DNA from 3 places in the Aquibium microcysteis genome. Region 3 is predicted to be linked to each of the others. Evidence: predicted binding sites of a transcription regulator. Region 3 holds the regulator's gene; each other region holds the start of a gene.

What was found. The regulator PhoB, encoded in region 3, activates phosphate uptake and scavenging genes when phosphate is short. The targets are predictions, from matches to a motif close to TGTCATNNANCTGTCAT.
Region 1: a site for PhoB is predicted at 989-1,005, ahead of IAI54_RS18260 (YdcH family protein). Genes of this name have one in related genera too.
Region 2: a site for PhoB is predicted at 1,194-1,210, ahead of IAI54_RS19280 (1-acyl-sn-glycerol-3-phosphate acyltransferase). Genes of this name have one in related genera too.

Annotation. Positions count from the first base shown of each region.
Region 1 is NZ_CP061080.1:3,917,671-3,919,864, forward strand. It holds gene IAI54_RS18250 (MFS transporter) at 1-289, shown strand, start outside; gene IAI54_RS18255 (ArsR/SmtB family transcription factor) at 390-653, shown strand; gene IAI54_RS18260 (YdcH family protein) at 747-926, opposite strand; gene IAI54_RS18265 (YdcH family protein) at 1,145-1,348, shown strand; gene purE (5-(carboxyamino)imidazole ribonucleotide mutase) at 1,471-1,935, shown strand; gene IAI54_RS18275 (5-(carboxyamino)imidazole ribonucleotide synthase) at 1,932-2,194, shown strand, end outside.
Region 2 is NZ_CP061080.1:4,123,391-4,125,584, forward strand. It holds gene IAI54_RS28990 (BA14K family protein) at 1-102, opposite strand, end outside; gene IAI54_RS19280 (1-acyl-sn-glycerol-3-phosphate acyltransferase) at 230-1,153, opposite strand; gene lptE (LPS assembly lipoprotein LptE) at 1,261-1,854, opposite strand; gene leuS (leucine--tRNA ligase) at 1,841-2,194, opposite strand, start outside.
Region 3 is NZ_CP061080.1:3,737,282-3,739,475, reverse strand. It holds gene phoU (phosphate signaling complex protein PhoU) at 1-482, shown strand, start outside; gene phoB (phosphate regulon transcriptional regulator PhoB) at 497-1,186, shown strand; gene IAI54_RS17385 (MbcA/ParS/Xre antitoxin family protein) at 1,260-1,646, shown strand; partial or broken gene IAI54_RS17380 (RES family NAD+ phosphorylase) at 1,643-2,159, shown strand.

The sequences.
Region 1 (2,194 bases), 180 kb from region 3:
TCTCCTGTTGCTCTACGGCTTCGGCACGATGATCGGCCCCATCGTCGGCGGGGCGCTGATGGACCGGATGCGGCCGGAGAGCCTGTTCCTGACGACTGCACTCGCCCACCTCCTGATCGCCGGCTACACGCTCCTGCGCATCACGCGTCGTGCCCCCGTGCCGGTCGAGGAGCGCGAATCCTTCAGTTCTCTCCCGCCCGAGCGCGCGACCACCCCCGAAGTACTGCGCCTCGATCCGCGCGGCGACGGCGGCCTGGACGGCGGCGAGAACAGGAAGGACGCAGCCTGACAGGGTGCCTGGCGAGCGGATCGTGCGACGCGGCCCTGCGTCGCGCGCCGCGGCCGTGGGACGGGTTTGAGTTTGCCCGGGGAGCGGCTATCGTGAGTCCATGGTCACGATCGACGCGTTCATGGCGATTTCCGACGCCAACCGCCGCCACCTCCTCGAGGAGTTGCGCCGGGGGCCGAAGACCGTCAATCAGCTCGCCGCGGGACTGCCGGTCTCGCGGCCGGCGGTCTCGCAGCATCTGAAAGTTCTTCTCGACGCCGGGCTCGTGATCGCGAGCCGCGATGGAACCCGACGGATCTACGCGCTCAGCCCGGACGGGTTCACGCGTCTCAACATCTGGATCGATCAGTTCTGGACCGAATGACCTTCCCCGGGGAAGGGACCGGCGGCAGGAGGATCCGCCGGTCTTGGCTCGCCCGGCTCCGGCGCAGGGACGCGGAGCGCGGGCGTTGGCTCGTCAGTGGGTCGTGCGATGCGATCCGAGCTTCTCGATCGCATCCTTGAGGGCGAGCTTGCGACGCTTGAGCTGGCGGACCTCGATGTCGTCGGTGGACGGACGTGCGATCGCTTCCGCGATTTCGCGGTCGAGCTGGCTATGCTTGCGCTTCAGTTCCTCGATGTGCGACGTCAGAGACATGCGTGGTGCTCCCTTTCCTCGTTCGGACGTCAGGAACCGCGTCCCACCGCAGGTCGCGATTCATGACAACGCGATGACAGTGTGCCACCACTGCGCCGCCCTGTCGAATGTGCCGTGGTAGCATTTTCTGTCGGTTCGAAATGTGATATAGGGCTGCGGCCCGGGCCAGAGCCCGGTCCTGCCATTTGGGCGCGGACTCCTGCGCCGGGGAAGCATGCATGTCGGAACAGGAACAGGCCGAAATTCGTCTTGAATTTGCGCGCTTGAAGCAGGAACACGCCGATTTCGACGCGGCGATCAACGCGATGATCGCCACCGGCTGCGACCCGCTCCAGATCCAGCGGATGAAGAAGAAGAAGCTGGTGATCAAGGACAGGCTGACGCATCTCGAGGACCGCGTGATCCCCGACATCATCGCCTGATGCGGCAGCCCCGGGCCGAACTCGCCGTTTTTCTTGCGGCATGGTTGGTATTCCGTTAAGGCGCGGCTTTGGTGGGAAAGGTCGGATCCTTGGAAAGCGCACGTCCCGAAGTCGCCATCATCATGGGAAGCCAGTCGGACTGGGGCACCATGCGTCATGCGGCCGACACGCTCGCCGAACTCGGGGTCACGCACGACTCCCTCATCGTTTCGGCCCACCGAACGCCCGAACGGCTCTTCGATTTCGCCAGGGGAGCGAAGGCGGCCGGCTACAAGGTCATCGTTGCGGGCGCCGGCGGGGCCGCGCATCTGCCGGGCATGGCGGCGTCGCTCACGCCGCTTCCGGTCTTTGGGGTTCCCGTCGAATCGAAGGCGCTGTCCGGACAGGATTCCCTCCTGTCCATCGTTCAGATGCCCGCCGGCATTCCGGTCGGCACGCTGGCGATCGGGCGGGCCGGCGCGGTCAACGCCGCGCTGCTCGCCGCGGCCGTCCTGGCGCTGTCCGACGAAGCCCTGGCCGCACGGCTCGACCGCTACCGCGCCGCCCAGACCGGGAAGGTCGCCCTGCGGCCGTCGGACGACGCATGATCCGGCCTCTCGTCCCCGGCGACATGATCGGCATCATCGGTGGCGGCCAGCTCGGCCGCATGCTCGCCATGGCGGCCGCCCGTCTCGGCTTCCGCACCGCCATCCTGGATCCGCAGCCGGACTGCCCGGCCGCGCAGGTGGCGAACGGCCAGATCCTCGCCGCCTATGACGACCGCGCGGCGCTGACGTCGCTTGCGGCGCGCTCGGCGGTCGTGACCTACGAGTTCGAGAACGTACCGGTGGGCGCGGCCAGGCACCT
Region 2 (2,194 bases), 390 kb from region 3:
TGTCGGATCCGCACTCAAGAACGCCATGGCCGTGACGAAGCCGCTGCCATAGAGGCCGAGCGTCGCGACGACACCGCTCAGGATCACCAGCACGATCTTCATGTCCTGTCCCTCCTCGACATGCATTAAGCAATGCCCGCGTCGGCGAGGGGTTCCCGGACTGGCGTTCGAAAAGCGGCGCCGCGATGCCGCGGCCTCGGCAGCGTCTCGCCGGACCGCTGCCGCCGGCCTAGCTCTGGATTGTCGACAGCGCGTCGAACACGGCCTGCGGATCACGCCGCAGGCCGTGCACCGTATGGTGCTGCAGCGCGGCGGTGACGTCGGCCGGCTCGCCGACCAGACGCCCATGCGGGATGGGCCTGCCGAAGGTGATCGTGAAGCCGAACTTCTTCTTGTTGAGGAGTTCGTGGAAGACCGTCATGTCGCGAAGCTCGGTCGAGTGCTTGGCGAGAAAGTAGAACAGGCCGGAGTTGCGGGCTGTGATGCGGGCGGGCACGATCGGCACCTCGTATCGCCGCGCCAGGGCAACCGCCGAGGTCTGCCAGGGACGCTCCGTCAGGGTTCCCTCGTTCCAGTAGGCGATGCGGCCGGACGGGAAGAGCACCACGGCCTTGCCGTCGGAGAAGGCCCGGGCGGTCATCGCGAGCGTATCGCGGCTCTTGGCATGCGATTTCTCGCCCGCACGCCATTCCACGGGGATGATCAGGTCGCGGAACCCGGGTGCCACGCGCAGCGCGTCGCGATTGGCGAAGATCGCCATGTCGGCCCGGTGGTGCTTCAGCGCATCGAACACGGCGATGCCGTCGGCAATGCCGGTGGGGTGGTTCGGAGCCAGGATGAAGCTTCCCTGCGCGGGGAGATTTTCGATGCCCGAGAGCGCCATGTCCAGCGAGAGAAGGTCGCTCAGATATTGCATCGCCTCGACGCCGGGAAGTCCCGCGATGGCATCCGCCATCCGAACCGCCTCATGGTAATTGAAGATGCGGAACAGGAACGGCCGCATCAGCGGCCAGAGCGGGTGCCGGGAAAGCTTCAGCGAGCGCTCGTGGATGAGCTGGTCCACGATGTGCCGGTCGGCGGCGCGTGCATCGTCATGAAGGGCACGGCTGCCGAGCAACCTGGCGATCGATGACGGCGACGTTTGCAGAGTCATGTGACATCCCCTCCGGTCGCGTCCTGTCTTGACCATATCTGTGACGCAAGAATGACGACGGCCGATTCAACGCCTCGAAAGCGAAGCCGTTCCGCCGCTCAGTCCGCTCACAGCCGGGCGAGGTCCTGCATCACGGCGAGTTGAAGGAAGGCTGCAAGCTCGCGCGCGGCGCGATTCTCGGCATCGCGTTCCGCCCGCGATTCGGCGAAGAGCTGCACCGGCCGGTCGAACGTGGCGGTCGCGCTGCGCGTGCCGCTGGCCACGACCGCGGTCGTGACCGGATCGACGAGTCTGTAGGTTGCCGTGAGCCGGACTGCTCCGGCGGAGGGCTCGGTCTCGTTGCGCTTGCGCTGCACCGTCGCGGTCTCGGTCGTCCGCTGCAGGACCTCCAGTTCCATCACGTAGCGCGGCGATTCAGGCTGCCCTGCCCCGCCGTTGAAGCCGAAGATCAGGTGATTGCGCACCTCCTGGGCAGGGCGCTGCGCGATCTCCCGCCCTGCGGCCGTGCGGGACGCCGCCTCCTTGACGGCGATGGACGCGACGCGGGCCGAGGGTTCCCCCGGCGCGATGGAAGCGGTGGCGCTGCCGTACAGAGGCTGCACGGTGCAGCCCGAGACGGCCAGCATCAGCGCCCCTGCCAGGGCCGCCGCCGCCCTTCTGAACGCGCATGAACTCGACACGACCGTATCAGATGACGACATTGACGATCCTCTGCGGCACGACGATCACCTTTCGTGGGTCCTTCCCCTCCAGCGCCTTCCGGACGACGTCCAGGGCAAGCGCGGCGGCTTCGACGGCAGATTGGTCCGCGTCGCGTGCAATTGTCAAATCCGCACGCTTCTTTCCGTTGATCTGGACCGGCAGCACGATCTCGTTGTCGACCGTCAGCGCCGCATCATATTCCGGCCAGGCCTTCTCGGCCACCATCCCGGTCCCGCCGAGCGCGGACCAGCACTCCTCGGCCAGGTGGGGCATCATCGGCGAGATGATGGTGACGAACATCTCCAGCGCCTCGCGCACGGCGCCCTTCAGGGCGGCGTC
Region 3 (2,194 bases):
CGATGGCGCAGGATCTGCGCGCCGTCGTCTCGGCCATCCGCATGGCGTCCGACCTCGAGCGCGTCGGCGATCTCGCCAAGAACATCGCCAAACGGGTCGGCGCGGTCGGCCAGTCGGCGACGCCCAAGCCGCTGTCGCACTCCATCGATGCGATGGCCGCGCTGGTGCACGACCAGGTCGGCGGCGTGGTCGCGCTCTATGCCGAGCGCCGCGCCGAGGCACTGCCGGCACTGCGCGCCGATGACGAGAAGATCGACATCCAGTACACGGCGATCTTCCGCGAACTCCTCACCTACATGATGGAGGATCCGCGCAACATCACCGCCTGCACGCATCTCCTGTTCTGCGCCAAGAACCTCGAGCGCATCGGCGACCACGTGACCAACATCGCCGAGAACGCCTATTATGTCATGACGGGCCGGCAGCTGCCGATGGCCCGCCCGCGCGTCGACGAGACGGCCGTCTCCGACGCCACGGCCTGAAGGACGAACGATAGATGATCGCCGCCAAGGTGATGGTCGTTGAGGACGAGGAGCCGCTCTGCGTCCTCCTGAAATACAATCTCGAAGCCGAGGGCTACCAGGTCGAGATCATCACGCGCGGCGACGAGGCCGAGATCCGGCTGCAGGAGAGCGTGCCCGACCTTTTGGTGCTCGACTGGATGGTGCCCGGCATCTCCGGCATCGAGCTGTGTCGGCGCCTGCGCGTGCGGCCGGAAACCGAGCGCCTGCCGATCATCATGCTGACGGCGCGCGGCGAGGAGAGCGACCGGGTCCGCGGCCTCTCGACCGGCGCGGACGACTATCTGGTCAAGCCCTTCTCGACGCCCGAGTTCGTCGCCCGCGTCCGCGCGCTGCTGCGCCGGGCCAAGCCCGAGGTGCTGTCCTCCGTGCTCAAGGTCGGCGACATCGTGCTCGACCGCGAGGCGCACCGGGTCTACCGGCGCAAGGCCGAGATCAAGCTCGGCCCGACCGAGTTCCGCCTGCTCGAGTTCCTGATGCAGCATCCCGGCCGCGTCTTCTCGCGCGGGCAACTGCTCGACAACGTCTGGGGCGAGACGATCTACATCGACGAGCGCACCGTCGACGTCCATGTCGGCCGCCTGCGCAAGGCCGTGAACAACGGCCGCATGCCCGACGTCATCCGCACCATCCGCGGCTCCGGCTACGCCATCCGCGAGGCGTGACGCGGGAGGTTCGCTTGGGGTCCAGTCGGTATTGCCCTATCTTCTGTCTCGTACGCAGGCAGGAGAGCAGGCAATGAATGTCATTTCAGTCTTGCCGCACGATGCGGCTCTGATAGCCCATGTCTCTGATGGGACCGGCCTTATCCTGGTCGATCGGATTACAGACAGTTTCGGGATGTCCAAGTCGCAGTTGGCGGAAACCGCTGGGATTGCGTCGGAATCCATCTTCAAGTCAGCCCGCAGTCGCTCGCGAAAGACGCAGTCCCGGCTTCGTGAGATGCTCGAAATCCTAGGACGCGTGGAAGAATGGTCCGGCGGACCCAAACAGGCCATGTCCTGGTACAGGGCACAGCCGATTCCCGCATTCGGTGGACGAACGGCTGAGTCTCTCGTCAAGGAAGGGCGCGCCACCGCGGTGCGCGAATACCTCGATCACGTCGCGCTCGGCGGCTTTGCGTGAGATTTCGCGGGGTCTGCTTCCGCGCCCATGATCCTCGCTGGTCGTTCAAGCCGATTTCCGGCGATGGGGCCGCGATCCGGGGTGGACGGTTCAATCCGCAAGGCGTGCCTGCCCTCTATCTGTCCCTCGAAATCGTTACCGCGATAAAAGAAGTCAGCCATGGGCTCGCGCGCCGGATCGATCCTCTGGTGCTTTGTTCCTATGACGTTGATTGCGACGGGATCGTCGATCTTCGCACCGACGAAGCGGCGTTCCAACGCCGTGTCGATCGACGACATGGCTTGCGGCTGGATGGAATTGACCACACGTGGTCGCCGTCCACCCTCATGGGCGATCTATGACCGTCTTTCGTTCGAAGGCGTGTCTGGCATTCTCGTTCCCAGTTTCGCCATCGGAGCCGATGGTCGCGATGCAGATCTGGTCCTCTGGAAATGGGGCCGCGCCCATCCCCATCGGGTCGACGTCTTCGATCCCAGCGGGCGGCTCCCGAAGAACCAGCTCTCCTGGGACTGATCGTTCGACCGCGGCGCAGCCGCCCATTGCCCTTG